Linked DNA regions of Marinobacterium aestuarii. The main gene of each other region encodes a partner of the protein of the gene in region 2 in a complex. Links are inferred from orthologs where the notes say so. Each region holds a gene or a part of one and is shown on either strand. Other genes may lie near its edges. The genes, in order: A8C75_RS13220 and iscU.

Evidence for each region.
Region 1: the proteins of iscU (region 2) and A8C75_RS13220 are in contact, whole or in part, in a solved structure (PDB 5XT5), measured with the Bacillus subtilis proteins. The link is inferred for Marinobacterium aestuarii from one-to-one orthologs.

What each region holds. Positions count from the first base shown.
Region 1 is NZ_CP015839.1:3,011,367-3,026,284, reverse strand. What follows is about bases 11,637-14,606. They hold A8C75_RS13220 (SufS family cysteine desulfurase), read right to left. Parts: upstream 13,992-14,606; coding sequence 12,282-13,991; downstream 11,637-12,281. Other genes in these bases: wrbA (NAD(P)H:quinone oxidoreductase), read right to left, coding at 14,395-14,606; A8C75_RS13215 (DUF2069 domain-containing protein), read right to left, coding at 14,006-14,398; A8C75_RS13225 (C40 family peptidase), read left to right, coding at 11,637-12,285. Also shown: A8C75_RS13275 (flavin reductase family protein), read left to right, coding at 1-198; A8C75_RS13270 (hypothetical protein), read left to right, coding at 334-807; A8C75_RS13265 (acyl carrier protein phosphodiesterase), read left to right, coding at 814-1,410; A8C75_RS13260 (Na+/H+ antiporter NhaC family protein), read right to left, coding at 1,422-2,741; A8C75_RS13255 (DNA topoisomerase III), read left to right, coding at 3,025-5,034; A8C75_RS13250 (TSUP family transporter), read left to right, coding at 5,221-5,985; A8C75_RS13245 (hypothetical protein), read right to left, coding at 6,198-6,434; A8C75_RS13240 (hypothetical protein), read right to left, coding at 6,846-7,388; A8C75_RS13235 (ABC transporter transmembrane domain-containing protein), read right to left, coding at 7,527-10,130; A8C75_RS13230 (LysR family transcriptional regulator), read right to left, coding at 10,303-11,229; more of A8C75_RS13225, read left to right, coding at 11,461-11,636; more of wrbA, read right to left, coding at 14,607-14,918. UniProt on the Bacillus subtilis protein: Type II cysteine desulfurase that acts as the initial step in the SUF-like Fe-S cluster assembly pathway.
Region 2 is NZ_CP015839.1:1,378,067-1,392,880, forward strand. The notes cover bases 11,949-14,814. They hold iscU (Fe-S cluster assembly scaffold IscU), read left to right. Parts: upstream 11,949-13,122; coding sequence 13,123-13,506; downstream 13,507-14,814. Other genes in these bases: A8C75_RS06170 (IscS subfamily cysteine desulfurase), read left to right, coding at 11,949-13,091; iscA (iron-sulfur cluster assembly protein IscA), read left to right, coding at 13,577-13,888; hscB (Fe-S protein assembly co-chaperone HscB), read left to right, coding at 13,909-14,442; hscA (Fe-S protein assembly chaperone HscA), read left to right, coding at 14,458-14,814. Outside these bases: A8C75_RS06105 (class II 3-deoxy-7-phosphoheptulonate synthase), read right to left, coding at 1-822; A8C75_RS06110 (carboxymuconolactone decarboxylase family protein), read left to right, coding at 1,098-1,487; A8C75_RS06115 (LysR family transcriptional regulator), read right to left, coding at 1,508-2,422; argF (ornithine carbamoyltransferase), read right to left, coding at 2,581-3,486; A8C75_RS06125 (aspartate aminotransferase family protein), read right to left, coding at 3,532-4,725; grxD (Grx4 family monothiol glutaredoxin), read left to right, coding at 5,051-5,389; A8C75_RS06135 (peroxiredoxin), read left to right, coding at 5,487-6,089; rnt (ribonuclease T), read right to left, coding at 6,197-6,853; A8C75_RS06145 (flagellar protein MotY), read left to right, coding at 7,094-7,933; A8C75_RS06150 (argininosuccinate synthase), read left to right, coding at 8,064-9,290; A8C75_RS06155 (inositol monophosphatase family protein), read right to left, coding at 9,544-10,356; A8C75_RS06160 (RNA methyltransferase), read left to right, coding at 10,490-11,227; Fe-S cluster assembly transcriptional regulator IscR, read left to right, coding at 11,353-11,853; more of A8C75_RS06170, read left to right, coding at 11,877-11,948. UniProt on the Bacillus subtilis protein: Part of the SUF-like system that mediates the biosynthesis of iron-sulfur (Fe-S) clusters. Acts as a sulfurtransferase and thus transfers sulfur from SufS to SufB.

The DNA.
Region 1 (14,918 bases), 1.6 Mb from region 2 along the record:
TTTGGTGAAGTGGTGAACATGCACGTGCAGGATCAGTATATCGATGCTGAGCGGCTGCATGTGCGCTCACCGGCCTACTGCCCGATCTCCCGCATGCACGCCGATACCTACACCTCGACGCGGGATCAGTTCCAGTTACCGAGAGTCAGCTATGAAGAGTGGCTCAACAGTTGCGAGCGACGGATCAATCAGGCCTGATGGCGCCCGTCATGAGGGTATGGGCTCTGTGCCCGGTGCTCCTGAGCGCACAGTGCCGCTGGGCGGCGGGCATTGGCACAGCGGACCAGCCGTGGGGGCTGCCCTAACCCCGTCGGGCATGCTACATTCAATTCCATGTCCCAATCCCGATCTGCCATTGATACCAAACCTTATGCCCGCGCCGGACAGGCGGATCGTAGCAAGATCTTGCTGCGCTGCCTGCACCTGACCGTCGGTTTGCTGGGCCTGCTGGCGTTCCTGCTGACCGGGCTTTATCTCTACCTGGAGTTGCCAGACCGTGGCGATACGCTTCAGGTGTACAGCATGTTGTATCGCGCCAATCATATCTATCTGCTCTGTGCGGCCCTGCTCAATGTGCAGCTGGGCTGTTACCTCAGTGTGCTGAATCTTCCCCTGGCTCGTGGGCTGCAATGGACCGGATCGCTGCTGCTGTTGCTGGCGCCTGCGCTGCTGTTGCTGGCCATCTTTGATGAGCCGGTGAATAGCGGGCCTGAGCTGCCCTATACCTTGCCGGCGGTGATCGCGCTCTTCGCGGGTGTGACCCTGCATGCGGCGGCTCGTGTGCTGGCGCGTCGGCAGAGTCGCTGAGGCGATATGAACTATCTGGCCCACTTTCACCTCGCCACCCTGGCGGGCAGCTCGCTGACCGGCAATTATCTCGGTGATGCAGTCAAGGGGGCAGCGCTGGATGCCTGGCCCCAGGCGATCGCCGAGGGGATTCGGCTGCACCGCAGCGTCGATGCCTTTACCGACCAGCACCCTGATGTACTGCGTACCCTGGCGCTGATCGAGACGCCGCGGCGCCGATTTGCCGGCATTATCGTGGATATGGCGTTCGATCACTTCCTGGCGCGCCACTGGGCGTCATTTCACGCTGACCCCCTGGCTGACTTTAGCCGCGCCGTTTACGCAACCATGGCACCCGAAGCGCACATGATGCCGGCCCTTGCACGGGCGCGTTTCGAGCGCATGCGGGAATACGACTGGTTGCTGAGTTACCAGCGGCTGGAGGTGATCGATCGGGCGCTGGATTCCATCGCCGGGCGCCTGAGTCGGCGTACCGCGCTCTATGGTGCAGCAGAAGAGGTTGAGCGCCACTATGGGGCGCTCGAAGCGGCGTTTCTGTGTTTTTATCCGCAGCTGCTGCACTGGGTGCAGCAGCCTGAACGAGCCGGAAAGGTCGAGGGCTAAAGGCCCGGCTTTCAGGCCTGGGGCAGAGCCGAGGTCTGTGCCAGCAGACGCGGCAGGCTGGCAATGATGGCGATAATCGCGGCGATGCCCAGCAGCCAGCAATAATAGATGCTGCCAATCAGCTCGAGCGGCGACAGCGCAGCTATGGAGCCTGCCAGCAGGACCTGGGCGCCGTAGGGCAGCAGGCCCTGGACCACGCAGGAGAATATATCCATCAGGCTGGCGCTGCGCCTTGGGTCCACCCCGTGGCGCTGGGCAATGTCCCGTGCCAGTGAGCCGCTGAGAATGATCGCTACGGTATTGTTGGCGGTCGCGAGATTGGCCAGTACCACGCTGGCGGCGATGCTGATTTCACCGCTGCGACGCTGACTGCCCCGGGCCAGCCGATCGATCAGGCGAGCAAGGAATTCCAGTCCGCCCTGGTGTTTCATCAGGGCACCCAGGCCACCAATCAGCAGTGACAGAATCAGGATCTCCTGCATGCTGCCATAACCCGCGTAGATGTCGGCCGAGAGCCTGGCCAGGCTGTAGTCGGCAATTTGGATCAGGCCGACCAGGCCCGCCAGCACTATGCCGCTGAGCAGCACCAGCATGACGTTCAGCCCCATGACCGCCAGTACCAGCACCGCCACATAGGGCAGCACCTTGATCAGGTCATAGTCTTGCGGGGCATTGATGCTGCCGCCGCTACCCTGCAGGTAAAGTACCACCAGGGTTACGAGGGCCGCCGGAACCGCAATCATGAAGTTGAGGCGAAACTTGTCACGCATCTCGCAGCCCTGGGAGCGGGTGGCGGCGATGGTGGTGTCGGAGATGATTGACAGGTTGTCACCAAACATGGCGCCACCAATCACGGTACCCACGGTGAGCGTCAGCGGTAGGTCGGTGGCCTCGGACAGACCCACGGCCACAGGTGCGATGGCGGCGATGGTGCCCATGGAAGTCCCCATGGAGGTGGCGACAAAGGCGGTAATCACAAAGAGTCCCGGCAGCACCAGGGATTCAGGCACCACGCTGAGACCGAAATTCACGGTGGCATCCACACCGCCCACGGCCTTGGCGACGCTGGCAAAGGCACCGGCCAGCAGGTAAATAATGCACATGGTGATGATGGTGCTGTCGCCCACGCCCTTGATAAAGGTCTCGATGCGGCTATTGAGCGCACCGCGCCCGAGCAGCAGGGCCAGCACTATGGCGGGCAGGATCGCCACCGGTGCTGAAATCTGGTAGAAGGCAAAGTCGGTGTCCTGTGCCTGGTAGTACAGACCGCTGCCAATAAAGAGTGTCAGGAACAGCAGCAGGGGTAGCAGGGCGATCGCTCTGGGTTGCATCGCAGTCTCCAAGGGTGTGCCGCCGGGTAGGCGACGGATAAATAACAGGGCGCTGGGGTAAAACGCCTTAGTGGTCAGGTTCACTGCAGTGCGACTGCGCGGATGATTCTGACGGCAAGCGCGGCATTATACGGATAGCACTGCGCGCGACTAAAGATTGTCTGGTTATATTCTAATAAGTTCTTACTGATTGCTTTTATATAACTACAGTCCCTTGTATGACACTGGCGCCGGGCAGGGCTTGCGGCTAATATGACTGTCTATTTATACAGTTATCGACGCCATGATTCTTTATATCGCAGAAAAACCCAGCCTCGGCCGCGCCATTGCCGATGTATTGCCCAGGCCGCATCAAAAAGGCGACGGTTATATTCGCGCCGGTAATGGCGATACCGTCAGCTGGTGTATCGGCCATCTGCTGGAGCAGGCCGAGCCCGATGCCTATGATCCGGCGTTCAAGCAGTGGCGCCTCGAGCATTTGCCCATACTGCCGCAGCAGTGGCAGTTGACGCCCAAGCCCAAGACCCGCAAGCAACTGACAGTACTGCGCAAGCTCGTCAAGGAGGCGGATCAGCTGATACACGCCGGTGACCCGGACCGCGAAGGCCAGTTGCTGGTGGATGAGGTTATCGAGTACCTGGGCGTCAAGGATGCCAAGCGTGCGGCGGTGCAGCGCTGTCTGATCAGCGACCTGAATCCTGACGCCGTGCGGCGGGCACTGCAGCGTCTGAGACCCAACCGGGAATTTGTACCGCTGTCCACCTCGGCTCTGGCCCGCTCCCGGGCAGACTGGCTCTACGGGCTCAATATGACCCGTGCCTACACCATTCAGGGGCGCAAGGTGGGGTACGACGGCGTGCTGTCGGTCGGCCGGGTACAGACACCGTTGCTGGGGCTGGTGGTGCGCCGGGATCAGGCGATTGCCGCCTTTGTACCCAAGCCGTTTTATGAGGTACGCGCGCATCTGCTGACGGCTGCGCAGGAAGCCTTCCATGCCAAGTGGCAGCCCAGCGAGGCCTGTGCACCCTATCAGGACGAAGACGGGCGGGTGCTGTCCAGGCCGTTGGCCGAAAATGTGGTTCAACGCATCAGCGGGCAGCCCGGCACCGTGCTTGAGGTCGAGCAGAAACGTCGTCGCCAGGCGGCGCCCTTGCCCTATAGCCTTTCCAGCCTGCAGATTGATGCCGCCAAACGCTTTGGTTTCAGTGCCAAGGAAACCCTGGATATCTGCCAGAGCCTGTACGAAAAGCACAAGCTGATTACCTATCCCCGCTCTGACAGCCGCCATCTGCCGCTGGAACATCTGGCGCGCGCGCCTCAGGTGCTGGGTGCCATTGGTCACAATAGTGAAGCGCTGAAAGATGCACTGGCGGCCACGGACAGCCGGCGCAAGAGCCAGGCCTGGAATGACAGCAAGGTAGATGCGCACCATGCCATCATACCGACCGAGAAGAAGCAGGCTGCAAGCGGGTTGCAGGGGCGGGAGAAACAGCTGTACGAACTGATCGCGCGCCAGTATGTGGGGCAGTTTCTGCCTGACTTCGAGTATTTTGAAACCCGGGTGGAAATCGATATCGCCGGCGGGCGCTTTCGCACCCAGGCCCGAGAAGTCATAGTGCCGGGCTGGAAACCGTTCTTTGGGCGTCAGGAGCCCGCCGGTGATGAGGCGACGCAACTGCTGCCCGCGCTCAGTGTGGGTCAGGTCTTGCAATGTGAGCGTGGGGAGCTGGTGGAAAAGATGACCCAGCCACCCAAACACTTTACCGATGCGACCCTGCTGGCCGCCATGACCGGTATCGCCCGTTTCGTGGAAGACCGCTCAATCCGCCAGATTCTGAAGGATACCGACGGTCTGGGTACAGAAGCGACTCGCGCCGGTATTATCGAGCTACTGTTCAGGCGCGGATTTCTGGAACGTCGTGGCAAGGCGATTCACGCCACGGCCGCAGGTTGTGGCCTGATCGACAGCCTGCCGCGGCAAACCACACTGCCGGACATGACGGCGCAGTGGGAGGCGCGCCTGGAGGCCATCTGCCAGCGTGAGGGTAGTTACGGCGACTTCATGGGGGCGCTGGTGACTGCACTGGGTGAACTCATTCAGACGGCCAGCAATACGTTACCCCAGGGGCTGCAGGGCGTTCGCAGCGCCACCCCCGGGCGTGGTCGACGCAAGACGAGTACGGCGAGCGGTGCCGCTCGTAAAGCGCCCCGCAAGAGCGCGTCTGCAACGTCCGCCCGCAAGGCTCCGGCCAAGCGGCGCAGCCCCGCAAAATCAGCCAGCAAGACTAGCTAAGCCTGTCTGCCAGAGTTCACTCCTGTTTTTGCTACAAGCGGGCACCAGACAGTTGTGTGGGGCCTGGGGCAGGCGTAGAGTTCAGCGCGCCGCGCCAAAGCCCATTGCAAAGGCAGGGTTGCTGGTGCGGGACCTGGCCCATCCGTTCGAGATGGTTTCTGAGCGATTTTGCGAGAGAAATACTACATGGATCTGGTTTTGTCACCGGAGTTGCTGGCGGCGCTGTTTGGTGTTGCGCTGCTGGCGGGGTTTATCGACACCATTGCAGGCGGCGGTGGCCTGCTGACGCTGCCGGCCCTGTTGCTGGCCCAGGTGCCGCCGGTGGCGGCATTGGCCACCAACAAGCTGCAAAGCTCCTTTGGTAGCCTGACGGCGGCACTGACCATGTTGCGCCGGGGAATCGTCAGGTTCGAGGATGTGCGTGGCATGGTGGTCGGGAGTCTGCTGGGCTCGGTACTCGGGACCCTGCTGGTGCAGTTTATTAATCCCGGCATTCTGATGTTTCTGATTCCGCTGGTACTGGTGGTGATCGCGCTCTATTTCCTGCTGGTGCCCACCGCAGGGCTGGAGGAAACGCCGGCGCGCATGAGCCGGCGCCTGTACAGCATGACGCTTGCGCCGCTGGTGGGGTTTTACGACGGCTTTCTGGGGCCAGGCACAGGGTCCTTTTTCGCCTTCAGCAAGATCTGGTTTCGCGGGCGTAACCTGCTGGGCGCTACCGGAGCGGCCAAGGTGATGAACTGCGCCAGCAATGTGGCTTCACTGGTGGTCTTTATCGCAGGTGGCAAGGTGGTCTGGAGTCTGGGTGTGGCGATGATCGCGGGGCAGATTCTGGGCGCGCTGATTGGCAGCCACACCATGATTCGCCATGGCAGCCGGATTATTCGCCCGCTCGTGGTTGGCATGTGCCTGTTGATGGCAGTCAGCTATATCTGGAAAGAAGTTCTGTAGCGCAGCTCAATGCCGGCCGTAGAAGGGATGTCTTTAAGCGGGGGGAGCAAGGGATGCTGTGAATGTTTTGGGCGTTTTGGGCGTTTTGGCGTTTGGCTTTAGGGCGTGGGCAGAGTCGTCAGAGGGGAAAGGCGGCTGGCATTGACGCCTGTGCCGCTTGCAGCTCAGCCTGTGGCCAGGGTGAGCTGCAAGCGGGCGTTGGCACTGCATGCTCAGCGTCCGAGCAGGGCGTGCAGGCTGGGGGTACGGCTGAAGTGGAACTTGCTCAGCAGGTTCAGCAGCGAGGCTTTGATTTTCAGCATGCGTGCAGCGCGCAGTTCGGCTTTTTTCTCAGCTTCGGCTTCGCGGGCAATACGGAAAATATACTCGATTTCGCTTTCGCGACGACCGCCAGGGTAGCTCAGTGCTGAGTTCATGTGCGCATTATAGTGCGGGTACAAAGTGTTCATAGATATCTCCGTCACTGGGTTTTCAGGACCGCCCCGGCTGTCACTCTGTGCGATGGCCTGTGGTTTTGATCCGAGCGTTTTAGCGCTAACCAGTGGCGCCAGATTAACGCCGTTACGCATGTGCAGCAAATGATCCTTTCTGGTCAATAAAGTTAGATATTTTCATGTATTAAGCCGCGCTGCTCCTGTCATGGTCAGAACATGTGGCCGCCGGGCAGTGGGCAGTTGGATAAAAGTGTCTGATGGCCGCACAGCCCGGTTTTATGGGCTGTGAACTGATTCGCGGCTAACTGGCGGATTGATGCAGGGGGTGAGCGTAGAGCCATGCCGGCGCTGAATTAAGCACGAAGGCTTCTCATCATTACTTAACGCTCATGGTCACGGCAACCGGAGCAGGGCGAGGGCTAGCCGCTATAACGGCTCGCGTTTGAGGCTGGCCGTGATCTCCTTGCTGATTGCACCGTCCAGGATACGGGTATAGGCCAGATCCATATCGCCGTCGTCACGCAGTGTACGGTCGTAGATCTGCATGTCGTAGGCGCCCTGATTGGTAATCATCATGGCGTAAACGGTGAGCGTCTTGTCATGAATACGGGCCCAGACAAAGGGGTCTCCGGCCAGGGGGTCCATGGGGATATGCTTGCCGAAGACATTCATGCGCATGGCGGACGCATAGATGGCACCACGGCGCGTCTTGCGGAACAGAATGCGGTAGAAGTGTTCTTTCTGCGTGAGATCAGCTCGCTTGACCTGGGTTCCCCAGGCCACTTCGAAGTTATCGTCTTTGGGTTCAATGCGCACCGACAGCTGCCGGCGCTCGGCTTCGCCGGCGACCTGGGCATCCGCAATGCCAGTGAAATGACCGTAAAACGCCTCGATTTCCAGATCCTGGGCATAGAGTGGGCTTGCCAGGAACAGCAGTGACAGGGTCAGCAGAGAGATCAGTTGGCGCATGCGGTGTTCCATTCAGGTTGTCGACTCTAGTTATTTGGGGCAAGGACAGGGTCTTTCCGCCGGCCTTTGCCCCTGTATCCCGTTGCAGTTGCGGCCTTGGCGGCTGCGATCAGGCTAGTATAGCGTTCTGTAGCAAAATTACAGATTACTGCTGGCAAGGCTGGGTAATGGATCGGTTTCGAGGCTATGCAACTCGTCGGCGGTAATTTCGTACTGGGCGTCGAACAGCTCGCCCGGCGGAATTTCCTGGTCCAGATAGATGAGGGTCAGTTCTGGCAGGCGGGCCCGGATCCGCCGCAACACGGTGGCCCGCTCTTCCAGGCTCATGGCGGTGAGTGCTTCATGCATGACCAGCACCCTGGGGTGCTTGACGATGGCACGCAGCAGCTGGATGCGCTGGCGCGCAATCAACGGCAGGCTGCCACCTCGAATGCCGACCTGGGTGAAACCCGCCAACACCATGACCATGGATTCGGCATCTTCATCGCGCATGGCGGTATCGATGAGCTGCTGCAGCTGGCGCAATTCGGCGGGCTCGGTGCCGATCACCTTGCCGTAAAGAACATTCTCCCGCACGCTCAGGCCGGCACTGATCTGATCCTCGCTGAAATGATCGAAGCTGCTGCACAGCGGACAATCGGTGCGGGCCATAACCACCTGTCGGGCCGCGAGCAACTGCTCGGCAACTGCGCTGTCCAGCAGGTCGTCGCCGTGCTGCAGCGGCACTATCCGCAGAAACAGCTCTAGCAACAGGGTTCGGTCCTCGTTGCTGCGCGCGGGATCCCGACGCTCCAGTTCGCTGACCTGGCGACGAAATTCCGGTGTGTCGAAGTCGCTGAAATTATCGGGCAAGGGGTCCAGGGGGCCGGCATCAAGCGCCAGCTCACTCAGGCGTGCGGCCATGCGCCGGCCACAGCTCAGGGCATGATCGGTGAGGTCGAACTGTTCGAGCAACGCGCTCATCTGTGGATGTGCCGCCATGGAGGCCGGCGTACTGACCGGCGGGCAAGGGATACCAAAGCCCAGGTTTTGTGCCACCGAGAGGCCACAGTTGTAGCGCTGCGGGTCGAACCGCTCGACAAGGTGTTCAAGGCCGGATTCCGGCACGCGTTGCAACAGTTGCAGGCGCACCCTGAGCAGTCCGTCGGACAGTTCCTGTGGGCGCTCAGCCGGGTTGTACTTCTCGTTCATGCCCACGTTATAGATGAGTTCATCGGCCCCCACGACCTTCAGACCCTCATACAGCCAGTGGCGCATGTCTTCCCAGTTCTCGGCGTGGGCGAGGGCAAAATCGGTCCAGATACCGTCGAAGCGGTCGGTGCTGTTGCCGGAGGCTTCGGCTTCGCGAATTTCCCACAGGCGCTGGCTGTCGATCTGTTCCGGTGTTTCGCTGGGCGGCTTGAGCCGCATGCTGTAATTGATGTTCTGCAGCATATTGCCGGAAAACAGGAAGGCATCGGGGCCGACATAGGTCAGCTCCCGGGCGAGCAGGTCCGATGGCAGATCCTTAAGGTCGTCATCGCCAAACAGCAGGTGGCCGCTCAGGGGCGGGTTGATTCGAATGAGGGTGCGCGCCAGTGCGCGCAAACGCGCCGGATCCTTGCAGCGTATGGCCACGCCACTGCCAGGCGGCAGCTTGAGGTTAATGTTGCGCACCAGGCGGCTGCCGATCTCGCTGCCTACCGAGAGCTTGTCGAGGCTAATGCCGTTGTTCAGCTGGGCCGGGCTGGTGTCGCTGGCGGTGACAATGGGCATCAGGTCCTGGGACTGGAACTGCTCCAGTATCTGTTCGTACTTGATCATGGAATCCTGATACTGCTGGTAGTAATCGAGCAGCTCCTTCCAGGGTGCGGCCAGATCCTTGTGCGCAGCGACGGCTGCGACCAGTGCTCCTATAGTCAGGTCCCCGCGAATGGCCAGTACACCGCCAATGGAATAAAACATCAGCGGTGTCAGCTGGTTAATGAGGTTATTGAGAAACTTCATGAAGAATTTTTTCTTGTAGATATCGAGTCGTATGCGGAACAGCTCCCCCAGGATCTTGGAAAATTCGGCCAGGTGATAGGGGCGGGTGCCGTGCAGGCGGATTTCCATCATGCCATCGACACTCTCGCCGATGCGCTGGGAGAAGTGGCGCACCGTTTTGACCCTTTCCTTTTTCAGCAGATTGATTTTGCGCTGCAGTCTTGGAATGACCAGGATCTGCAGCGGAATCAGCGCAATGGAGGCGATGCCCAGTATCGGATCCTGCATGAACATGAACAGCAGTATGGTGAGCATGGTGCCGCCCTGGAATGCAGGCAGCGCGATACTGTCGCCGATGAACCCCGCCAGGGGTTCGGTTTCGGCGGTGATGGTGGAAATCAGCTCACCCTGGCTGACTATCTGAAAACGCCTGGGCTGAAAGCGCAGGATCAGCTCGACCAGTTGATAACGCAGGCGCCGCACCAGGCGCTCGCCGACGATGCCCTTGTAGGTGTTGATGTACATCTTGACCATGCCGTTGATCAGAATCATTGTCAGCAGCAGACCGCAGAGCGCCAGCAGGTAATACATCGGCTCAAGGGTGGTGCCAAGGACCTGCTTGAGACTGGCTGCATCACCGATGGCATCGTTGATGATGATCTTGGGCAGTTCCAGCGACACGTACAGCAGCGGGAAGGAACAGAACGTCATCAAGAGCAGGCGAATCTGCTGGGGTGTGCTGTATCGCAAGATAAATCGGACAATGGACTTGTCCATAGGTCGGTCTCCGATCCTGACAGCCAGGCCTTGAAGGACGCATCGCTCAAGGGCCAAAACAGGCTGCACGCAGCAGTAAAAGGTGAATTTTGCTGCTATGCAACAAACTTATCTTAATAGTGTAGTCGGGCGCAGGGGAAGTTTTTTGTGTCTGGCCTGAGCATTTTTCCACTCAGGTTACGTTGGCGCCGGGCAGCTGGATCAGTGCATCGCTGGCCCAGGGGTGCTGGCGCAGCTCGGCATGCAGGTGATCAAGGAACAGGCGAGTTTTGGGATTGAGGTGCTGGCGGCTCGGGTAAAGGGCATGGAGCGCGATACTGAGGATCGGGTATTGCGGCAGTACCGCTTCAAGTTCTCCGCTCTCCACCAGGGGCTGGGCAAAGAAACAGGGCAGCCGGGCTATACCAAAACCGCGTCTTGCCATGTAACGCATAAAGTTCAGGCTGTTGGTACGCAGCGGTGTCTCCATCTGCAGGCTGTGGCTCTGGTCCCAGTTGTCGAAATGCAGCGGGTCCGAGCGCATCAGCAGGCCAAGATAGCGATGCTGCTGCAGGTCATGGGGGCTTTGCAATGGCGGGCGCTGCTGCAGATATTCAGGTGCTGCATAGAGGCCGCGGGCCACCTTGGCGACCGGCTGCGCTATCAGGCTGGAGTCTTCCAGTACGCCGACCCGAATGGCGACGTCTATGCCTTCTTCCACCATGTCGATGACCCTTGATGTCAGCTCGACCTCCATCTGGATTCTCGGATACTGCTGCATAAAGCTCGCCATGACGTTATCGAGCATGGCCAGTGCCAGTTCCGTCGGCATGGTGAGTCTCAGCCGTCCCTGGGGCTCCGGTTGATTGACACTCAAGCGGTGGCGGGCATCTTCGAGCTGGCAAATCAGCGGCCGGCAACGCTCGAACAGTTCCTCGCCATCCGGGGTCAGGTGCAGCTTGCGGGTCGTTCGCTGCAGCAGGCGAATACCCAGTTCATCCTCGAGCTGCGAGATGCGCCGGCTCAGGGTGGATTTTTGCGTGCCCAGACGTTCGGCGGCGGCGGTGAAGCTGTTGGCTTCAACCACGCGCACAAAATAGCGCAGGTTATCGAGATTCATACGGAGGTCCGGGCAACGATTGATCCCGTATTATCACGCTATTTGCAACAATGGCAAAGCGTCTATGTTGAATGTACTATCAGATTTATTGGCAGGGTGACGCCCGTTGAATTCCGCAGAGGGTTTCGCCGTGATTATGGGCGGGCGTGTACCTTGGTGAAGGGCTGTCGAAGGTGCTGCCGGAGTGGGGGTGTTGGCCCCGTGAAGTCCAACCGGATCTGAGGCGCGGTTATGTGGCAAATGCTGGAGTTCATGGGTCACCGGCTGTCGGTGTACCTGTCCCACCCTCGCGATGGGCTGGCGCCCAAGGCGACGAGCTCCGCCGACAAGCTGCACCGCTGCCTGCAGCCCGGCGATGTGCTGCTCATCGAAGGCACCAGTCGCATCAGTACGGCCATCAAGTACCTGACGCAATCGACTTGGTCCCACGCGGCTTTCTGTATCGGCCATGCACTGGATGGGCCCGAGCTGGGTGCCCAGGCGCGCATTCTGATCGAGGCCGATGTCTCGGCTGGCGTGCGGGCGCTCTCATTGCAGCGTTATGAGTCCTACCATACCCGCATTTGCCGTCCTGTCGGTTTGGAGGCGGCCGAAGTGAAGGTCATGACCGACTATCTGATGGCGCGCCTGGGGCAGCAGTATGACCACAAGAATATTTTTGATCTGGCGCGCTTTCTGTTTCCCACGCCCCCGATTCCGTCGCACTGGCGCCGCCATATGCTGCACCTTGGCAGTGGTGACCCGACCCGGGCGATCTGCTCATCGCTGATTGCCGAAGCCTTTCAGACCATTGCCTATCCGATTCTGCCCGAGGTAGTGCACAGCGATAATGCAGGTTTTCCGGTGCGCCTGTTCCGGCGCCATCCGAGCCTGTTTACGCCGCGAGACTTTGATGTGTCACCCTATTTCAAGGTTATCAAACCGATGCTGGAAACAGGCTATGCGTACAGGGATATTATCTGTCTGGGTGATCCGGAACCCGCTACCGCGGAGCCGGATCTAACCGCCGCTGCGCAGGGCAGCGTTATAACGGCGCCCAGCACCCAGAGCGACTAGCCGCGCGCATCACTGTTCCTGGTGCGGGCGTGCTGATAGATCGCATCGACAATGGCCTTCAGGCCATTGCCTCTGGAGGGGCTCAGGTGTTGCATGAGCTGGAGTCGCTTGAAAAGCCCCTGCAGGTCGAAGTCCAGAATCTCCTGTGGACGCTTGCCGTTGAAGAGCGCCAGCAGCAGGGCGATCAGGCCGCGAATAACGCGGGCATCGGAGTCCATCTGCAGCCATAGCTTGCCGCCGCGATAGTCGACAATCAGCCAGACATGACTCTCGCAGCCGTGCAGACGGTTGCTGTCACTGCGCTGTGCGACATCCAGGGCGGGCAGGTTCTTGCCCAGCAGCATGATCTCCCGATAGCGCGCCTGCCAGCCGCGGCTGGCGTCGAGGCGTTGCAGCAACGCCGCTGCCGCTAATTCCGGCGCTTCCTGCTGGGGACTCTGCTGGCTCTGTGGCCCCGGTTTGGGAGGCGCATTATCCCGTGGGGCAGGGGCCTGGTGCTCCAGCACAATCTGTTTGAGCACGGCGGCAAAGTGCTCGACCTCCGCCAGAGTATTGTAAAACGCGAAGGAGGCGCGCAGGGTTCCGGGCAGGCCAAGTCGCTGCATCAAGGGCATGGCGCAGTGGTGGCCGGCACGCACGGCGATACCCTGCTGATCCAGCAGCAGAGCCAGATCCTGCTGGTGCATTCCATCAATGCAAAACGACATCAGGCTGACGCGCCGGGGGGCAGTGCCGACGGAGCTAAAGCCTGGAATCGCGCTGCACAGCTCCAGTGCCCGGGTCAGCAGCTGCATTTCGTGGGCTTCCAGTGCACTGCGATCGAACTGCTGCAGATAGCCGATGGCAGCATCCAGACCGATGACGCCGGCGATATTGGGCGTACCGGCTTCAAACTTGAACGGCAGTCCCGCAAAGCGGGTGCCTTTGAAGCTCACATGTTCGATCATTTCGCCGCCGGCCTGCCAGGGCGGCATGGCGTCCAGCAAGGATTCCCGTGCCCAGAGTGCGCCTATGCCGGTGGGTCCGAACACTTTATGGCCGGAAAACACAAAGAAGTCACAGCCCAGTGCCTGTACATCAATGGTCAGATGCGGGGTCGACTGGGCGCCATCAATCAGTACCCTGGCACCGGCGGCCTGGGCCGCCCGGGTCATCTGCGCCACCGGGTTCAGGGTGCCCAACGCGTTTGAGGCATGGGTCAGCGCCACCAGACGAGGCCCCTGCTGCAACAGCAGCAGGTAGGCGGCCTGATCCAGGCTGCCATCGTCCAGCAGCGGGATGGCTTCAATGCGCGCCCCCATCTGCTGCGCCAGCAGCTGCCAGGGGACTATGTTGGCGTGATGCTCCAGCGTTGACACCAGTATCAGGTCACCGGCGTGCAGCTGCGAGCGACCGTAGCTGTGCGCCACCAGGTTGATGGCCTCGGTAGCGCCGCGGGTCCAGATGATTTCCCGCGGGCTGGCGGCGCCAATAAAGCGCGCCACGTTTTCCCGCGCCCGCTCGAAAGCCTCGGTGGCCCGGCTGCTGAGGCAGTGGGAGGCGCGGTGCACATTGGCGTTGCTGTGGCGGTAATACTCGGATTGCGCCTCGATCACCACCCGGGGTTTCTGGGTGGTGGCGGCGTTATCGAAGTAGATCAGTGGCAGGCCCTGTACCTGCTCCCCCAGAATGGGGAAGTCGGCGCGCAGGCGGTCGATATCGGGCATCGGAGCGTCCGGCATCAGTGTTGCTGGGTGCTGCGCAACAGCTGGCTCTTCCAGCGGGCGTAATACATGGCGGCGCCAAAGAGCACGCTGACCAGAATGGCATAGCTCAGGCCCAGGCCAAAGGTGGCCGGGTGGGTGGCCGCCAGTACCGCTTCAATGAAGAACAGCAACAGCATGAAACAGAGCCAGGCGTGGGCGCGGGGCTTGCCCAGTATGACCGAGGGCGCAAAGCCCAGCAGCGGCAGCAGATGCCACAGCCACACTACCCAGGGGCGATCGCCGGGCGCCGGCGCCAGCCACAGATACCAGACGCTGAGCAGGCCCAGCAGTGCCCCGTAGCTGCCAAGGGTCAGCAGGCGTGCGATGCGTACCTTGGCATCGAGGTTTTTGTCGAGGGTGGTTTTCATTGCGGGCTCCGGGGTATGAGTTTCAGCGCCAGTTCACCCAGGCGCCTGCCCTGGGCCTGGCATAGCTTGAGTTCGGTGGCATCGACGCTGCGTCCGGCCTTGGGGCCGGCCACATGGGTGGGGCCGTAGGGCGTGCCGCCGGTCTGGGTGGTCAGCAGCTCCTGCTCGCTGTAAGGCAGGCCGGTGATCAGCATGCCGTGGTGCAGCAGGGGCAGCATCATGCTTAGCAGGGTGCTTTCCTGGCCGCCGTGCAGGCTGGATGAAGCACTGAAAACCGCCGCCGGTTTGCCGATCAGGGCGCCGGAGAGCCAGAGCGCGCTGGTGCTGTCGATAAAGTACTTAAGCGCGGCGGCCATGTTGCCAAAACGTGTGGGGCTGCCAAGGGCCAGGCCCGCGCAGCCGGCCAGGTCCTGCTCGCAGCAGTAGAGGTCGCCCTCGGCCGGGATGGCGTCCGCCGTGGCTTCACAGACGCTGGAAATCTCCGGTACCGTGCGCAGGCGCGCCTCGATACCGGACTGTT
Region 2 (14,814 bases):
ATGATCCGGCTGGCGGGTGCGATCGCCGATCCACAGCATGTGAGCTGAACAGTCGTACCAGTCGTTGGTTTGGCTGTCGCGCCGGGTGAGTGCCTGTTCGTACCCCAGCAGCAAGGCCTCGTGGGAGGTGTAGAGCGAGGTTTCCTTGATCTGGGGAGTGTTCTGGGCGTGGACGCCGCAGGCTTCCATAAAGGCCAGGGTCTGGTCGATCTGATCGGCGAGGTGCTGGTATTTTTCACCCAGCGGGCTTTTTTCCACGAAGCCCAGATTCCAGCGATGTACCTGGTGCAGGTCGGCAAAGCCGCCCTGGGCGAAGGCGCGCAGCAGGTTCAGGGTGGAGGACGACTGGTGATAGGCGCGCAGCAGGCGTTGTGGATCCGGAATGCGGGCTTCGGCGGTGAACTCGATATCATTGATGATATCGCCGCGATAGCTTGGCAGTTCGATGCCGCCGCGCGTTTCCATATCGGTGGAGCGGGGCTTGGCAAACTGGCCGGCCATGCGACCGATCTTGACCACCGGACAGCTGCCGGCAAAGGTCAGTACCACCGCCATTTGCAGCAGCAGCTGGAAAGTATCCCGAATCTTGTTGGCGTTGAACTCGGAAAAGCTCTCGGCACAGTCGCCGCCCTGCAGCAAAAAGGCACGGCCTTCGGCAACATTGGCCAGCTGTGCGTGCAGTGAGCGGATTTCACCGGCAAAAACCAGCGGCGGCAGCGCGTTCAGTTCGGCTTCCACGGCACTAACGGCACGAGGATCTGTGTAGGTCGGTTGCTGCACGATGGGCTTTTCGCGCCAGCTGCTGGGGCTCCAGTCTTGCATGGTATTGGATTCTGTCTGATGTCAATTTAGAGGAAGGCAACAGTGTACGGGATCATCGACAAGAAACAAGGCCCGCCGTGGCTCTGGGGCCTGTACTGGCGCTGCTGGTGCGGCATTCTCAGGGGCCTTCTCCGCGTTTCTTTTGTGCTTGTAGCCGTCGCACGTGGGTGACAGTTTAACGGGGCAGAGTACCTGTCAGGCTTGAGTTGGTTTCTTGCTAGGCCTATCTTCAGGCCTTTGCTATCGAGTGTTAACAACAGTCAGGGGAGAGCGCTGTGTCTAGGGATGATTGGGAAAATGGCTTGCGGGTTCGCACCGAAGTCATGGGTGAAGAGTTTGTCAGCCGGGCGCTGGAGGGTGCCAGTGATTTTACCCGGCCGATGCAGGACTGGCTCAACGAGCATGCCTGGGGCTCGACCTGGCAGCGCGAGGGTTTGCCGCGCCAGACCCGCAGCCTGGTGACCATTGCGATGCTGGCGGCGCTAAAGGCGCCCACTGAGCTGAAGGGGCATGTGCGGGGCGCGTTGCGCAATGGCTGCACTGTGGCGCAAATACAGGAAGTGCTGCTGCAATCCCTGATCTATTGCGGTGCGCCGGCGGCACAGGAGGCCTTTCGTGCGGCCCGCGAGGCGATAGAAGATTGGGAGTCGAGCGGCGGCAACTAGCCCACGGGGCAGCCTCAGCCTCAGGCGGTCTTGATGCCGCTGAGGTTGCGGAACGAGACTTCCTTGGCGGTATTGAGGAAGTCCACCATGAACTCGGATGATTTCTGGTCTTCGCGGATGGCGGCGTAGAGGGTGCACCAGACGCCCTTGTCGCCCAGCGGACGGGCGGCGATGTAGTCGCGCTCCAGGTATTCGTGTATCGCCCAGTTGGGCAATGCCGATACACCGCGACCGCTGGCGACCAGCTGCAGGATCATCACGGTCAGTTCGGCGGTGCGAATTTCAGCCGGATCAATGCCGGCCGGATCCAGGAAGTGGTTGAAGATGTCCAGCTTGCCGTGATCCACCGGGTAGGTGATCAGGGTTTCCTGGCTCAGGTCTTCGGCATGTATGTAGCGCCGTGCCACCAGGCGATGCTGCTTGGCGATGGCCAGCACTGATTCGTAGCTGAACAGCGGAATATAGATGATGCCGTTGCGGGTTTCGGGGTCGGAGGTGATGACCAGGTCGAGGTCGCCGCGGGCCAGGGCCGGCAGCGGCTGAAAACTGAAGCCGCTCGACAGGTCCATTTCGACTTCCGGCCAGTGCTGGCGAAAGTGATCGATGGTGGGCATGAGCCATTCAAAACAGCTGTGACATTCGATGCAGATGTTCAGTCGCCCGGCCTCGCCACCTGCCAGGCGGGCAATATCCCGTTCGGCATTGCGAATCATGGGCAGCACATCATCGGCCAGGGCCAGCAGGCGCTGGCCCGACGAGGTAAAGCAGATGGGCTTGGTCTTGCGGATGAACAGTGAACAGCTCAGTCGCTCTTCAAGATCCTTGATCTGGTGGGAAAGGGCGGATTGGGTCAGGTGGACCCGCTCAGCGGCTTCGACCAGGCTGCCGGCGTCGCGCAGGGCCGCCAGAGTCTTGAGATGCCTTAGTTCCACCATGCCTGGTACCCATCCTGAATGAAATAAACGAAATTATAGCGGTAAACGCGACGGCCCGTCGGGTCGCGGTAGCGAACCTGAGCCAAATAGAGGGTATCGGACGCGAAATTGCGCATCGGCGGGCACAGTGTACAGCGGCCCACTGATGCGCTTGAAACCTACTTGACCAGCAGGAATTCCAGCAGCGCCTTTTGGGCGTGCAGGCGGTTTTCTGCTTCGTCGAAAACAATGGAGCGGGGATCATCCAGCATGTCTTCGCTGATTTCCTCGCCCCGGTGGGCCGGCAGGCAGTGCAGGAAGACGGCGTCGGGGTTGGCCAGGTCCATCAGTGCGGGGCTCACCTGGAAACCGACAAATTTGCGCTCGCGCATGCGCTGCTCGTCTTCCTGACCCATGGATGCCCAAACGTCAGTGGCGATCAGGTCGCTGCCGCGCACCGCTTCCTGGGGGTCGCGGAACAGCTGAATGCGGTCACCATGCTCTTGCAGCAGTGACTGCATGGGTTCAAAGCCTTCCGGACAGCAAATGTGCAGGCGGAAATCCAGCAGGGCCGCGGCATTGATATAGGAGTTGCACATGTTGTTGCCATCGCCGATCCAGACCGCAGTCTTGCCTTGAATCGAGCCGCGATGCTCGTGGTACGCCTGCATGTCAGCCAGCAGCTGGCACGGGTGATAGTCATCCGTAAGAGCGTTGATGACCGGCACCCTGGAGTACTGGGCGAAGGTTTCCACGGTTTCATGGCTGAAGGTGCGGATCATGACCACGTCGACCATGCTGGAGATAACCCGGGCACTGTCTTCGACCGGCTCGCCACGGCCAAGCTGCGTATCCCGCGAGGACAGGAACATGGCGTGGCCACCCAGTTGTGCCATGCCGGCTTCGAAAGATACGCGTGTACGCGTCGAGGCCTTTTCGAAAATCATGGCCATGACGTGGTTCTGCAGCGGCTCGTAGACGACGCCGTCATTGCGCATTTTCTTCAGTTCGCCGGCCCGTACGATGAGCTGTTTCAGCTCTTCGGAGGACAGGTCTTTAAGTGTTAAAAAATGTCTCGTGCTCATAGGTAGTATCTGCTTAAGCAGGTCCTCTGAGAGCGGCGGTCGAGGTTAAATTTCCCGCTCGTCAGCCGCATATATCTGGATCAGTTTTGACAGCGTGTTAACCAGCAGGTCTGCTTCGCTATCGCTCAAAATCAGGGGGGGCAGCAGTCGTACAACGCGGCCACCGCCGGTTACATTCAGCAGGATGCCCTTGACCTTGGCCAGCACCGCAAGTTCGGTGCCTGCTTCTGTCAGCTCAATGCCGATCATCAGGCCCTTGTTGCGGATTTCCCGAATGTAGTCCGAATCGCCCAGCTGGGCGCGAAAACCGTCGCAGATGCGCTGGCCCAGTTGCTCGGCGCGCTGGCAGAGGTTTTCGCTCTGAATGGTATCAACCACAGCCAAGGCCGCAGCGCAGGCCAGTGGGTTGCCGCCGTAGGTCGAGCCGTGGGTGCCCGGAGACAGGATAGTGGCAGCTTTGCCAGCAGCCAGACAAGCACCAATTGGCACGCCATTGCCCAGACCTTTGGCTGTTGTTACCACGTCCGGCAGGATGGCGTTGTGCTGATACGCAAAATATTTGCCAGTACGGCCGTTGCCGGTCTGGACTTCGTCCAGCATCAGCAGCCATTCGTGCTCATCGCAGATGTCGCGCAGCTGGTTGAGGTAGTTGTCGGCGGGAATGCGAATGCCGGCTTCGCCCTGTACCGGTTCCACCAGGATGGCAACCACATTGGGGTTGTTGGCGGCGATGGTACGAATGGCGTCGACATCATCGTAGGGTGCACGTACGAAACCGCTGACCAGGGGTTCGAAACCCACCTGCACAGCCCGGTTGCCGGTGGCGCTCAGGGTGGCAAGGGTGCGGCCGTGAAAGGAGTTTTCCATGACAATAATGGCCGGGTTGTCGATGCCTTTCTGGTGGCCGAAGCGACGTGCCAGCTTGATGGCGGCTTCGTTTGCCTCTGCACCTGAGTTGCCAAAGAACACGCTGTCCATGCCGGCGATGGCGCACAGGCGTTCGGCCAGGCGCTCCTGCAGCGGAATGGTGTACAGATTCGAGGTGTGAATCAGGCGGGAGGCCTGTTCGCTGATGGCGTGGGTGACGGCCGGGTGGCTGTGACCCAGGCCGCACACGGCGATGCCGGACAGTGCATCCAGGTACTTGTTGCCGTCTGTGTCATACAGCCAGGCGCCTGCGCCATGGTCGAAGGCAACCGAGAGCCTGTTATATGTATTCATGATAGGCGTAGCTGCCATGTTCGTGCTCCCTACAACGCAAAAAGGCAGCCCTGGCTGCCAAACAAAAGAAAGGCATTCTATTGACTGGCATTCATTTTGGCAATGGATGTCGTGCGGGCAGACGTTCGCGGCAGTGGCGGACGAGGGCTAATGCGTAAAAAACGCTCACGGCCGGGGTTGAAATACCGCGCCTTTGGCGCAATATACTGGCCTGTGTCAGGTGGGTAGAAGTCGGCGTGCGGGTGTTTTTTGCCTGACTCTTTTGCTCGGATATATGGTAGGCTGATACAAGGCGTTCGCGCACGGCGGACTAGAGTTTCACTGTAGTTTTAAAGGTGTATCAATGAGTGTGATCGATACTATCAAAGAGCAGGTCGAGAAAAATACCATCCTGCTTTATATGAAGGGCACGCCGCGTTTCCCGCAATGTGGTTTTTCATCCCGTACAGTCGAAGCTGTGATGAATTGTGGCGAGCGCTTCGCGTTCGTGAACATCCTGGAAAACCCTGAAATTCGTGCCGAGCTGCCCAAGTATGCGAACTGGCCGACCTTCCCACAGTTGTGGGTCAATGGTGAGCTGGTGGGCGGTTGCGATATCGTCTGCGAGATGGCTGCCAATGGTGAGCTGGAAACGCTGATCAAGCAGGCCGCAGCGAACCAGGCTCCTGAAGAAGAAGCCTGAGTTAATACAGCATTTATTCTTTCGGCGTGATCGCGCACAGTGGTCACGCCGAAGTTTTTAAGCGTTGAAATACGACGACTAACGGAGAAGAGAAGTAATGGGCGTACTAGTTGGCAAGCAAGCACCGGACTTTACCGCAGCGGCTGTTCTGGGCACTGGCGAAATCGTTGATTCCTACAACCTGAAAGAAGCCATCAAGGGTAAATACGGCCTGGTTTTCTTTTACCCGCTGGATTTCACTTTCGTTTGCCCGTCTGAGCTGATCGCACTGGATCACCGTGTTGCGGCATTCAAAGAGCGTAACGTTGAGGTTATCGGTGTTTCCATCGATTCCCAGTTCTCGCACAACGCATGGCGCAACACCCCTGTTAATCAGGGTGGTATCGGTCCTGTTAAGTACACTCTGGTGGCTGACATCAAGCACGAAGTCTGCCAGGCGTACGACGTTGAGCACGCTGACGGTGTTGCATTCCGCGGCGCTTTCCTGATCGATCAGGAAGGTAACGTACGTGCACAGATCGTCAATGACCTGCCGCTGGGTCGCAACATCGACGAGCTGATTCGTCTGGTTGACGCGCTGCAGTTCCACGAAGAGCATGGCGAAGTTTGCCCGGCTGGCTGGAACAAGGGTGACAAGGGTATGAACGCTTCTCCGGAAGGCGTTGCCGCTTACCTGGCTGAAGAATCCGGCAAGCTGTAAGCCTGCCTGCTGTGCGGGTCGACTCCCTGGAGTTGGCCTCTGCAGATATGAAAAACCCGTCTTCGTGACGGGTTTTTTGCGTTTGGGCGCGGGTTGCTGTTGATGGTCTAGTCGTCGTACTGACGGCTTTCCAGTACCATGTCCCAGCCGCCCAGATCCTTCCAGCGGTTGATGATGGCGCAGAACAATTCGGCGGTCTTGACGGTATCGTAGAGCGCGGAGTGGGCTTTCTTGCCATCGAAATCGATGCCCGCCACGTCGCAGGCCCGTGCCAGGACGGTCTGTCCATAGGCAAGCCCTGCCAGGGTGGCGGTGTCGAAGGTGGAAAAGGGGTGGAAGGGGTTGCGTTTGGCGTCGGTGCGGCTCGCCGCAGCCTGAATAAAGCTGTGGTCAAAGGCGGCGTTATGGCCAACCAGAATCGCGCGCTTGCAGTTGTGTGCCTTGATCGACTTGCGGATGGGCTTGAAAATATTTTCCAGCGCCAGGGTTTCGGAAATGGCGTTGCGTTCAGGGTCGAAGGGGTCGATGCCGGTGAAGTCCAGTGCGGATTGCTCCAGGTTGGCACCCTCAAACGGATCAACCGCCTCGTCGAAGCTTTGATCGATCATCAGATAGCCGTTTTCGTCCATCGTCAGAGTGACGGCTGCGACTTCCAGAAGGGCGTCGGTGCGGGAGTTGAAGCCCGCCGTTTCAACGTCAATAACGACGGGCAGAAAGCCGCGAAAACGGTCTGCCATCAGTTGCGGAATGGTGCTGTTGCTCAAGAGGAGTCCTTAATTGCCGCGCGTGCAGTCGGTGAGTAAGGCGCTATTCTAGCAACCCAGGCGCGCAGCCTCCATTGCTGAACGCATATTCCCGTAGAGTCGAGGCAGTTAAGGGTATATGTTTGTATCGCCGCAGGCCTTTTGTCGGGCTGGGTGTTAAAGGAAATGGGGTTCGGGTCGATACACTTGAGTGTGTTCTGGTTCCTGGTTGGGGTGATAAATTTGCTGTGCAGACTTTCGTTGCTATTGCTCGTCTGGCTGGGTGCCGAGACTGCCCTGGCGGTCACCTATCGGGCTGCGATTGACGATTCGCGCTGGGAGCTGGAGTCCTCCAAGTTCAGTTGCCGTCTGAGTCAGGCTGTGCCGGCTTACGGGCGGGCGCTGTTTGAGCGCGAGGCGGGGGAGGATGTGCGTTTCAGCCTGCGTGCGGTTGAGCAGGTGAATGCCTCGGCGCAGGCGTTGCTGGTGGCTGAGGCGCCGCCCTGGCGGCCGGGCGCGGCGCCGCAGATGATTGCGACGCTCAAGGTGGATGCCGCCAGTGGTGATATTGATGTCGCCTCGAACTACGCCCGTCAGATGCTGGCGTTTCTGTACAAGGGGCTGGTGCCCACATTTACCCGTACCGACTGGCAGGGGACCGCGGAGGCGCTGCGGGTCGGGGTGTCGGCGGCGAATTTTGGTTCGGCCTATCAGGACTACAGTGGCTGCGTCGAAGGCTTGCTGCCGGTGAACTATCGTCAGGTGGCGCGCACGGCGGTGCTGTTTCCGCCGGCAACTTATGTGCTGTCTGATTCGGCCCGGGCGCGACTCGACCTGATCGCGCTCTACGTCAAGCATGATGACAGCGTGCAGTCGGTCTATGTGGATGGTCATTCCGATAATCTGGGGCGGCGTCTGCTGAATCGGGACCTGTCGAAGAAGCGGGCCGAGGCTGTGACCGAGTACCTGAAGGCCAAGGGCATGGATGAATCCATGATCACCATGCGCTTTCATGGCGAGCGTTATCCGGTGGTGCCCAATAATTCGGCGGCGAATCGGGATCGCAACCGCCGCGTCACTATCCGTCTTGAGCGTGAATAGCCTTCTGAGTCCCGTGCTTTGCTGATATAATACTGCGTTTTTTCGCCAACAGATTCTTTGCCCGGTTGCTGTCGTTGTGGGTCCTTGTGCTCGCTGCCGGCTGTCGGGTGATTTCATGTGGAGCCAATAGATGTCGGATATTAAAAAGGTTGTGCTGGCCTACTCCGGCGGACTTGATACGTCTGTTATCGTCCGCTGGTTGCAGGATACCTATAATTGCGAAGTGGTCACCTTTACTGCCGATCTGGGGCAGGGGGAAGAGGTTGAGCCTGCGCGTGCCAAGGCAGAGGCTCTGGGTGTAAAGGAAATTTACATCGAAGACCTGCGTGAAGAGTTCGTGCGTGACTTCGTATTCCCGATGTTTCGTGCCAATACCGTGTACGAGGGTGAGTACCTGCTGGGTACCTCCATCGCACGCCCGCTGATTGCCAAGCGACTGATTGAAATAGCCAACTCAACCGGCGCCGATGCCATTTCCCATGGCGCGACCGGCAAGGGTAATGATCAGGTGCGTTTTGAGCTGGGTGCCTATGCGCTCAAGCCGGGCGTCAAGGTGATCGCGCCCTGGCGTGAGTGGGATCTGACGTCCCGCGAAACCCTGATGAAATATTGTGAAGAGCGCAATATTCCGGTCGATTTCGCAGGCAAGAAGAAAAAGTCTCCGTACTCCATGGACGCCAATCTGCTGCATATCTCCTATGAAGGTGGTGTGCTGGAAGATCCCTGGGCGGAAGCGGAAGATGATATGTGGCGCTGGTCGGTGTCGCCTGAGCAGGCGCCGAATGAGGCGACCTACATTGAGCTGACCTACGCCAAGGGCGATATCGTTGCCATCGATGGCGAGGCTATGTCTCCAGCGACTGTGCTGGAAACGCTGAACCGGATCGGTGGTGCAAACGGCATTGGTCGTCTGGATATCGTCGAGAACCGCTTTGTTGGCATGAAGTCCCGTGGCTGTTACGAGACGCCGGGTGGCACCATCATGCTGCGTGCTCACCGTGCCATTGAGTCCATTACGCTGGACCGTGAAGCTGCGCACCTGAAAGACGAACTGATGCCGCGTTATGCAGAGACCATCTATAACGGTTTCTGGTGGTCTGAAGAGCGCAAGATGATGCAGCAGTTGATCGATTACAGCCAGCGTCACGTGAACGGTGATGTGCGCCTGAAATTGTACAAGGGCAATGTCGAAGTTGTGGGTCGTCGCTCTGTCGATAGCCTGTTTGATGAAAGCATTGCGACCTTCGAGGACGATGCCGGGTCCTATGATCAGAAGGATGCAGAGGGCTTTATCAAGCTGAATGCGTTGCGTATGCGCATTGCGGCAAGCAAGGGTCGCAATCTGCTGGAAGACTGATCGGCGTCTGATGCTTCAAAAAGCCCGCGGCCGGGTCCAGGTGTGCGTTATCTGAGGCCTGTCGCTCGCCTGGAGTTTTGACAGAATCCGGAACTCACTTGGTGGGTTCCGGATTTTTTATGCGTCCTGGCTGGGTGGGCTCTGTATTGATGTTGTGGCAGAGGTGGGGGTGTGGGCAAAAAAAATGCCAGCCGGTGAATGTTACCGGCTGGCATTTTTTGCAGCTGCGAGCTTTAAGTGTTGGCGGGCGCCCTTACTTCAGTGATTCGTTCAGGGTAGGGCGAATGCTTTGCAGCAGGGCCTTGAACATTTTCGGGTTGCCGGCCACCAGGTTGCCGCTGGTGCGATAGCCGGTGCCGCCGGTGAAGTCGCCGACCAGGCCGCCGGCTTCCTGCAGTAGCAGCATGCCTGCTTCGATTTCATTCTGCTGCAGGCCGATCTGGAAGAATCCGTCCAGGCGTCCTGCAGCGGTGTAGGCCAGGTTCAGGGCTGGAGAGCCGCCGTTGAAGGTCTTGCCGTCTGCCAGGATGATGTTGCGGAACATTTCCTGAAATTCGTTCAGGTAGAGCTTGTCGCTGGTGCGGCCGATAAAGCCGGTGCCGATCAGTGAGCCCTGGATGGTTTTGCGGTTACTGACGCGCAGGCGCTTGCCGTTGAAGTGGGCGCCGTAGCCGCGGCTGCAGGTGAATTCCTCGCCGGCCATCGGGTTCAGGACTATGGCATGCTCGATTTTGCTAGTGCTGTGACCAGACATGCTGATGGCGAAAACAGGGAGGCCATTGGCGAAGTTGGTGATGCTGTCGATCGGGTTGATGTTCCAGGTGAAGGTCGGGCCTTCCTGTAGCGGAGCGTGTTCCCCTGAATATTCACCGACGATAGTGTGGCTCGGGTAAGCCTTCTGGATCGTGTGCACCATGGTCCGCTCGGCCTGTACACAGGTCTCGTTCAGGAATTCAGCGACGCCTTGCTGCTCGGATTTGATCAAATCAAGGCGCTCTACAGCACGTGCGATTTGCTCTCCTGCAAGACGCGCAGCGCGCAGGGCAATGTTTACCATCGGTTGCATCAGTAGGGACCTAATATGTAGCGAGCCAAAACCCGGCATTATACAAAAACTGTGGCGCTGGAAGAACACTAATTCACCTAAAACGGCCTGTTCTGTTAAAATATCGCCCCCTTGAACCTATCAGGCGCGAAAAATGCTCGAGAATATCCGCATTGTGCTGGTCAATACCTCCCATCCGGGCAACGTTGGCGGCGTGGCGAGGGCGATGAAGAATATGGGGTTGTCTGACCTCTGTCTGGTTGCCCCCAATGACTTTCCCAGTGAGGCGGCGGTGGTGCGTGCGTCCGGCGCAACCGACCTGCTGGATAATGCCCGCATCGTGCCTGAGCTCACCGATGCTGTGGCGGACTGTCATCTGGTGATCGGAGCCAGTGCCCGTGGCCGTCACATACCCTGGCCGGTAATAGACCCGCGGGAAATGGCGGCGATTGTGTCCGAAGTGCAGCCGCAGCTGCGTGTTGCCATCGTTTTCGGGCGCGAAGATCGGGGTTTGACCAACGAAGAGCTGCATTGCTGTCATCAGCATGTACATATCCCATCGGTTGAGGGTTTCAGTTCGCTTAATCTGGCGGCTGCGGTGCAGGTTATCGCCTATGAGTTGCGCATGATGGCGCTGTCGGGTGCCGCAGTCGAGAAGCCGCGCTGGGGTACGCCCTGGGATATCGATCTGGCCGACAGTGGCGAGATTGAGCGGATGTTTCAGCATCTGGAGAGCACTCTGGTTGATATCGAGTTCCTGAATCCGGACAATCCCCGTCAGTTGATGCCCCGGCTGCGTCGCCTTTTGTTGCGTGCGGTGCCGGACAAGGTCGAGGTCAATGTGCTGCGTGGCATTCTGACGGCGGTGAACAAGAAAGTCGGCGGTGGCTGAAACGTGGTGCTGCTGTTGGCGTCGGGTTCGTATTAGCCGACTGTTTTAGTAGGTTAAATAGTTGACCGTTTTTGTAGGCTATTGCATAATGCTTGCACGAGTCGCCCGGTGTCGAGAGGAAGCTTATGCGATTGACCACCAAAGGCCGTTATGCAGTTACAGCGATGCTTGATTTGGCGTTGCACGCAGGGAAAGGCCCGATCAGTCTGGCCGATATTTCCGAGCGTCAGGGTATCTCGCTGTCCTACCTTGAGCAGCTGTTTGCCAAGCTGAGACGCAACGAGCTGGTGCGCAGTGTGCGAGGGCCCGGCGGTGGTTATCAGCTGAGTCGTGATCAGGTACACATCAATGTGGCCGAAGTGATCGACGCGGTGAATGAGTCGGTTGATGCTACGGGTTGCCACGGCAGCGGTGACTGTCAGTCGGGCCAAACCTGTCTGACGCACCATCTGTGGTGCGACCTGAGCGAACAGATTCATGCATTCCTGAGCAGTATCACTTTGCTGGACCTGGTTCAGCGCAAAGATGTACAGCAGGTTGCCAAACGGCAGGATCGTCGTTATGTAGATCAGCTGATTATGAGTACGGGTGAAAAAACGCCTGCCGATCGCAAGGCGGCGGTGTAACCGATTTGTACCGGAGATAGAGAATGAAGTTGCCGATTTATCTGGATTATTCCGCCACCACCCCGGTTGACCCGCGGGTTGCGGAAAAGATGATTGAGTGTCTGACGATGGAGGGTAACTTTGGTAACCCTGCATCCCGCTCTCATCTGTTTGGCTGGAAGGCCGAAGAAGCGGTTGAAAATGCCCGTCGCCAGGTGGCTGATCTGATCAATGCCGATCCGCGCGAGATCGTCTGGACCTCCGGTGCGACCGAGTCCGACAATCTGGCTATTAAGGGCGCGGTGCATTTCTATCAGAAGAAAGGCAAGCACATCATCACCTCGCGCATCGAGCACAAGGCGGTACTGGATACGGCCCGTCAGCTGGAGCGCGAAGGTTTCGAGGTCACCTATCTGGACCCCAACAAGGAAGGCATTATTGAGCCTTCGGTCGTTGCGGACGCCATCCGTGAAGACACCATTCTGGTGTCCCTGATGCATGTGAATAATGAAGTCGGTACCCTGACGGATATCGCCGCTATTGGTGAAATCACTCGAGCCAAAGGCATCATCTTTCATGTAGATGCCGCTCAGAGTGCGGGCAAGGTCGATATCGACATGAGCAAGCTGAAGGTCGACCTGATGTCCTTCTCGGCGCACAAGGTCTACGGCCCCAAAGGTATCGGCGCTCTATACGTCAGCCGCAAGCCGCGTGTTCGCATTGAAGCTCAGATGCACGGTGGCGGTCACGAACGTGGCATGCGCTCCGGTACTCTGGCGACGCATCAGATCGTAGGCATGGGCGAGGCGTTTCGTATCGCCAAGCTGGAAATGGCGGCTGAAAACGAGCGTCTGATCACCCTGCGTGATCGCCTGCTGGCGGGCGTCAAGGATATGGAAGAGGTTTATGTAAACGGATCTCTGACTCAGCGTGTACCGGGCAACCTGAACATCAGCTTCGCTTTTGTTGAAGGTGAGTCTCTGCTGATGTCGCTGAAGGATCTGGCGGTGTCTTCGGGATCTGCCTGCACCTCGGCGAGCCTGGAGCCTTCCTATGTACTGCGTGCTTTGGGTCTGAACGACGAAATGGCACATAGCTCAATCCGTTTCTCCATCGGGCGCTTTACCACCGAAGACGATGTCGATCATGTGATCCAGGACATCCGCGGAGCGGTAGGCAAGCTGCGAGAGTTGTCTCCTCTGTGGGACATGTTTAAAGATGGCGTTGATTTGAGCAAGGTCGAGTGGGTTCACCACTAAGGCAGCTGCGGACGAATAAGAGGATATAGTCATGGCTTACAGCGAAAAAGTTATAGATCACTACGAAAATCCACGTAATGTCGGCAAAATGGACGCTGCGGATCACAGTGTGGGTACCGGCATGGTCGGCGCTCCGGCCTGTGGCGATGTAATGCGCCTGCAGATCAAGGTCAGCGATACCGGTGTTATCGAAGATGCCAAGTTCAAGACCTACGGTTGCGGCTCTGCAATCGCGTCCAGCTCCCTGGTGACCGAATGGGTCAAGGGTATGACGCTGGATCAGGCGGCTGAACTGAAAAACACCCAGATTGCTGATGAGCTGGCATTGCCGCCGGTGAAAATTCACTGCTCGGTTCTGGCTGAAGACGCCATCAAGGCTGCGGTTGCCGATTACAAGCAGAAGCAGGGCAAGTAAGGCTTCATCTATTCAGCTGTGGCGCCGCGAAACATGCGGCGCGGGGAAGTATTGACCTATGGCTATTACCATGACACCGGCCGCTGTCAAACATGTGGTCGGCTATCTTGAAAAACGTGGGCACGGTGAAGGCGTTCGTCTGGCCGTCCGCACGACGGGGTGTTCAGGCATGGCATACGTGCTTGAATTTGTCGATGACGTCGAGGCACAGGACGAAGTGTTCGAGGCCAGTGGTGTCAAGGTTGTAGTGGATCCAAAGAGTCTGATTTATCTGGACGGTACAGAGCTGGATTATGTACGCGAAGGGTTGAACGAAGGTTTTCAGTTCAATAACCCGAACGTGCGTAACGAATGCGGTTGTGGCGAAAGCTTTAACGTCTGATCCAGTTCGTCCGGAGTCGCATGGATATCAAGCAAAACTTCTTTGAGTTTTACGGCCTGCCCGAGGTCTTTGATATAGATCTTGGGCTGCTGTCGCAGCGTCATCTTGAACTGCAAAAGAAACTCCATCCCGATCGCTTCGCCCACCTTTCCGACCAGGAACGCCGACTGTCTGCACAGTACACAGCCTATCTCAATGAAGGCTATGCCACCTTGCGTGCGTCCTTGTTACGGGCTCAGTACCTGCTCAAGTTGCAGGGTATTGATACCCATAACGAGAGCAGTGCACCCATGGATCCCGTGTTCCTGATGCAGCAGATGGAGCTGCGCGAGCGGCTCGAAGATGCGCCGCAGCATGCAGATCCCGAGTCGGAACTGGCTGCGCTGGGGGAGGGGGTCGAGCAGATGATGGCGCCCTTGCAGGCCGAGTTTCGCAGTCAGATTGCTATCCCCGCCGAAGCCTCGCTCCATGCCGCTGCTGCGGCCGTCAGGAAGATGCAATTCCTGGATAAGCTGAGGCGTGAAATAGAGCGTCTCGAAGACGACTTGTACTGATTCTGAGTTGAACAAATGGCCTTGTTGCAAATAGCTGAACCCGGACAGAGCCCAGATCCCCACAAGCGCAAGCTCGCGGTGGGTATTGATCTGGGTACCACAAATTCACTGGTCGCGACGGTTCGCAGTGGCGAATCCGTGACTCTGCCGGATGAGCAGGGGCGGCATACGCTGCCATCCGTCGTGCGTTATCTTGCCGAAGGTGGGCCCGTAGTGGGTCATGACGCCCATGCCCAGGCGGTTACCGATCCCTTCAATACCATCCAGTCCGTTAAGCGCCTCATGGGGCGCGGTGTTGCTGATATCAAGAAACTGGGTGATGAGCTGCCCTACCGGTTTGAGCGTCTGGACGAGGGCATGCCCTATCTATCG